DNA from 2 places in the Nocardioides sp. NPDC000445 genome. Region 1 is predicted to be linked to the other one. Evidence: riboswitches for the same ligand, from Rfam matches in the RefSeq annotation. Region 1 holds a riboswitch; the other holds the start of a gene.
The links. A riboswitch is a leader RNA that binds a small molecule or an ion and turns the genes downstream of it on or off. The one in region 1 is predicted to bind S-adenosylmethionine.
Positions count from the first base shown of each region.

Region 2: it holds a riboswitch for S-adenosylmethionine, as region 1 does, so the genes downstream of both, ABT304_RS01055 (aminotransferase class V-fold PLP-dependent enzyme) here and thrC (threonine synthase) in region 1, are expected to answer to the same signal.

Region 1 covers NZ_JBEPDH010000008.1:52,672-55,061, forward strand. The annotation lists gene ABT304_RS12455 (SGNH/GDSL hydrolase family protein) at 1-11, opposite strand, end outside; gene thrC (threonine synthase) at 64-1,335, opposite strand; SAM riboswitch class I at 1,347-1,486, opposite strand; gene ABT304_RS12465 (GlxA family transcriptional regulator) at 1,581-2,390, opposite strand, start outside.
Region 2 covers NZ_JBEPDH010000001.1:219,610-221,999, forward strand. The annotation lists gene ABT304_RS01055 (aminotransferase class V-fold PLP-dependent enzyme) at 1-829, opposite strand, end outside; SAM riboswitch class IV at 873-986, opposite strand; gene ABT304_RS01060 (transglycosylase domain-containing protein) at 1,061-2,390, opposite strand, start outside.

The DNA of each region.
Region 1 (2,390 bases):
GCGCTGCTCACATTCCTTATCTGTAGCGCACGAGTGTGAACGCAAGGTTCCTTGACGAAGGTCCTACGCCTGGGAGAGCCCGGCTTCCTCGAAGGCGTCGTAGTTGGGGGCGATGGTGGCGCGGGGGCCGACGATGCCGCTGACCGCGTCGAGCGTCTTGAGACCGTGGCCGGTGTTGATGATCACCGTCTCCAGGCTCGGGTCGAGGAGACCGTTGTCGACGAGCTTCTTGGTGACCGCGAGCGTGGTGCCGCCGGCGGTCTCGGTGAAGATGCCCTCGGTGCGGGCCAGGAGCACGATCGCGGCGCGGATCTCGTCGTCGGTGACCTCCTCGACAGCACCGCCGGAGGAGCGGGTGGCGTCGAGGACGTAGATGCCGTCGGCCGGGTTGCCGATGGCGAGCGACTTGGCGATCGTGTCCGGCTTGACCGGGCGGATGGCGTCGACGCCTGCCTTGAACGCGGTCGCGACCGGGTTGCAGCCGGTGGCCTGGGCGCCGAAGATCCGGTAGGGCTTCTCCTCGACCAGACCGAGCTTGATCAGCTCCTTGAAGGCCTTGTCGACCTTGGTCAGCTGGGATCCGGAGGCCACCGGGATGACGATCTGGTCAGGCAGGCGCCAGCCGAGCTGCTCGGCGATCTCGAAGCCGAGCGTCTTGGAGCCCTCGGCGTAGAAGGGACGTACGTTGACGTTCACGAACGCCCAGCCGTCCTCCTCCGCGGCGATCTCCTGCGCGAGCTTGTTGACGTCGTCGTAGTTGCCGTCGACGGCGATCAGGTTGTCGGTGAAGACGGCGGAGTTGACCTGCTTGGGCTGCTCGAGGTTGCTGGGGATGAAGACGGCGGTGGGGATCCCGGCGCGGGCGCCGGCGGCGGCCACGGCGTTCGCCAGGTTGCCGGTCGAGGGGCAGGCGAAGACCTTGGCGTCGAGCTCGCGGGCGGCGCTCAGAGCACAGGCGACCACGCGGTCCTTGAAGGAGTTGGTCGGGTTGGTCGAGTCGTCCTTCACCCAGATCTTCTCGATGCCGAGCTCACGCGCGAGGTTCTTCGCGTCCAGCAGCCGGGTGAAGCCGGGCTCGGTGTTGGGGCTCTGCTCGATGTCGTCGGGCACCGGCAGCAGGGCCTTGTAGCGCCAGATGTTGCGGGGTCCGGCCTCGATCTCCTCGCGGGTCACGGCCGGGAAGTCATAGGCCACCTCCAGTGGCCCGAAACACTCCGGACAGGCGTAATGCGGTCCGAGCTCGATCTGGTGCACACACTCCCGGCACGACAGCGCCGAGGCGTTGCCGAAAGCGCCCTCGCGCAGGCCCTTCGTCTCCGTGGTCGCAGCGCTCATGAGAAACCTCCTCCTCATCTTCCCCGATCACGTCTCTCGCGCCGGGCCGGAATTAGCACCTGCTCCACGCCCTACCCGATGGCCGGGAGGAGGCTCGTGGTCGGTTGCCGGGACTTCACTGGGCCGTTCCCTCAGTCCCTCTCGATGAGCGATACCGATCGTACGGCAGGCAACTTGCCTGAAACACACCCGGGTTCCACTCCGCGGACCAACTGTCCATCATTTGGACACCGACGGGTCCTCGGTCAGCGGGCGCGGAGGCGGCGCAGCATCCGAGCGTCGTCGAAACCGACCGCTCGCGCGGCCGACTCCATCGTGGTGCCCACGGCCAGCAGATGGTCGGCCCGTTCGCGACGGAGAGCCTGCTGGTAGCGGAGCGGAGTCAGACCGGTCGCCGCGACGAAGGCGCGGGTCAAGGTGCGTTCGCTCACCCCCGCACCGTCCGCCAGAGCGGAGAGCGGCAGCGGCTCGGCGAACCGGGCGTCGATGACGTCCTGCACATGGTGGACGGTGTCGTCGAGATGGTTCCGGTGGCGCAGCAGGACGCTCTCCTGCGGCTGGTCCCCGTTGCGCCGCGCGTAGACGACCATGTCGCGGGCCACGCGGGCCGCCAGCGCCGGTCCGTGGCGTACCGCGAGCAGGTGCAGGCTCAGATCGATGCCGCTGGCGATGCCCGCTGACGTCACGATCCGGTCATCGCTGGTGAAGAGCACGTCGCGCACCACCCGGGCCTTCGGGTAGCGCCGTGACAGCGCGTCCTGGAGATCGTGATGAGTGGTGCAGCGACGTCCGTCGAGGAGGCCCGCCTGCCCGAGGGCGTCGGCGCCGGCACAGACGCTGGCCACCTCGCCCCCGGTCGCATGATGGGCACGCAGCCGCTCGGCGGCCTCACGGCTGAGCCGGGGTCCGGCGACGAGGTCGTACGCCGCCCGCCAGCCCGGCACGACGAGCAGGTCACCGGAGTCGAGATCGGGCCATTCCGCGGTGGCCGTCAGCGGCAGACCCTGTGCGGACAGCACCTCCCCCGGCTCGGCGCCCGCGACGTACGCGAGGTC
Region 2 (2,390 bases), on a different contig from region 1:
CAGCGGCCAGGGCGGCGGCGCCGATGACGTTGGGCGTGCCGCCCTCGTGGCGTGCCGGGGCGGGCTGCCACGTCGTTTCGCCCACCTCGACGTCGTCGACGGCCCCTCCCCCGGCGAGATAGGGAGTTCCGACGTCGAGCCAGTCGCGGCGCCCGACCAGGGCGCCGGCGCCGTAGGGGGCGTAGAGCTTGTGGCCGGAGAGGACGACGTAGTCGGCACCGGTGGCGGCGAGCGAGAAGTGGCGGTGGGCGAGCAGCTGGGCGCCGTCGACGAGGACCCGGGCGCCGTGGGCGTGGGCAAGGGTGACGATCTCCCCGACCGGCAGTGCCTCGCCGGTGACGTTGGAGGCGCCGGTGATCGCGACCAGGGCGAAGGTGCCCCGGGCCAGCTCACCGGCGAGGGCGTCGATGGTGCCGGCGAGAGTGTTCTGGCCGGCGACCACGGTGACGCCGGCCTCGACGCGGCGCCACGGGAGCAGGTTGGCGTGGTGCTCGATGTCGAGGACGAGCACCCGGCCGGGTACGCAGCCGGCCAGCAGGTTCACCGAGTCGGTGGTGTTGCGGGTGATGACGGTGACGTCGTCCTCGCGGGCGCCGACATAGGCGCCGATGGTCGCGCGCGACTCCTCGTAGAGGGCGGTCGAGACCTGGGACAGGTAGCCGGCGCCGCGGTGGACCGAGGCGTACCAGGGCAGGACCTCGGCCACCCGGTCGGCCACGCTCTGCAGCGCCGGTGCCGAGGCGGCGACATCCAGGTTGGCGTACGTCGTGGTCGTTCCGTCCAGCAGCGGGACCTGCGTGTTCGAGCCGACGAGCGGAAGCAGGGACATGGGGGCACCCTTCGGGTCATGGCTCCCCAGGGCTGCCCGGCGAAGCACGCGCTTGCCCGCGCCACCTCGGCGAGGGCCTGGTCGTCACCCGGAGCACCCCACCGCGTGGGAGGGTTGCCCGCCAGCAAGCCGGGGCTTCGCGCTGGCAGTCGTGACCTTCGCCGAAGATCGTGCCCGAGACCGCGTCAGCCCACCAACTCGACGTCTCGATCAGTGGACACTGATCTCACATCACGGACGCCCTTCCCAGGGCTTGCCGCCGCCTCCCCATCCGCCCCCACCGTCACCCTCGCAGGTGCCGAAGAACTCCGAGACCGGGTCGCACTCCTCGCCGTCGTCCTCCTCCGGGGGAGCGGGCGGAGCGATCAGCTCCTCCTCGTGCCCGGTCTCGGGATCCTGGCCGTCGACGTAGACGGGCTCGGGGAAGTTCTCGACCTCCTTGCCCTCCATGGCCTTCGCCATGATGGCCGCCCAGGTCTCGGTGGGATAGTCGGCGCCGAAGTAGGACGGCATCCAGCCGCCGTCGAGCTTCCCCTCGCCGTTGCCGCGTGAGTAGCGCACGGCGGTGGCGATCTGCGGGGTGAACCCGACGAACCACGACGAGCAGACGTACTGCGCGCTGGTGCAGGTGCCGGTCCCGGTCTTGCCGGCCACCGGGCGGCCGATGCTCTGAGCCTTCTGGCCGGAGCCGCTCTGCACCACACCCTGCATCGCGTACGTCACGTCGGCGGCGATGTCCTCGGAGATCGCGTGCCGGGCGTTCTTCCGGCCGTTCCAGCTGTAGAGGACGTTGCCGGCGCGGTCGCGGACCTTCTTCACCACGTGTACGTCGTGGCGGTAGCCGCCGTTGGCGATCGTGGCGTAGGCGTTGGCCATGTTGATCGGGCTGACATTGGCGCGGCCGAGGGCGATCCGGTCGTCGGTCTGGTGGTCGAAGTCGGTGGTGGTGCTGGGGATCCCCGGGAACTTCGGGTCCGCCTTCGCCGGGGCGACCCCCGCGGCGACCGCGGTGTCGTAGATCGCCTTGCGGCCCTCCTCGGGGCCACCCATCGACTCGGTCATGTCGATGTAGGCCGTGTTCACCGACTGCTCCATCGCCTTGAGCATGGTGATGTGCTGGCCGTAGTCCATCCCGTCCGCGATCCCGGCCTGCTCACCCTCGTTGACCACCTCGGAGCCGGCGTAGGTCGTGAACGGCGAGTCGCCGGCCCACGTCGAGTTCAGCGAGTAGCCCTTCGCGATCGCCGCCGCGGTGGCGAAGGCCTTCATCGTCGACCCGGCGTGACCACCGGTCGCGGCCCAGTTGTGCTGGCTGTCGAGGTAGTCCTGGCCACCGTAGAAGCCGAGCAGCGCACCGGACTCGACATCGACCGAGGCGGTCGCCACGTGCAGGGCGTTCTTCTGCTCGGGGTCGCCCTTGACGTACGCCTTCCGGTTCTTCGGCTTCACGGTCTTGGCCGCGGTCGCCGACGCCTTCATGACCTTGGGCGAGAGAGTCGCGGTGATCCGGAGGCCACCGCTGTCGATCTTCTCCTCGGTGAACAGCGGCTTGCCGTCGGCG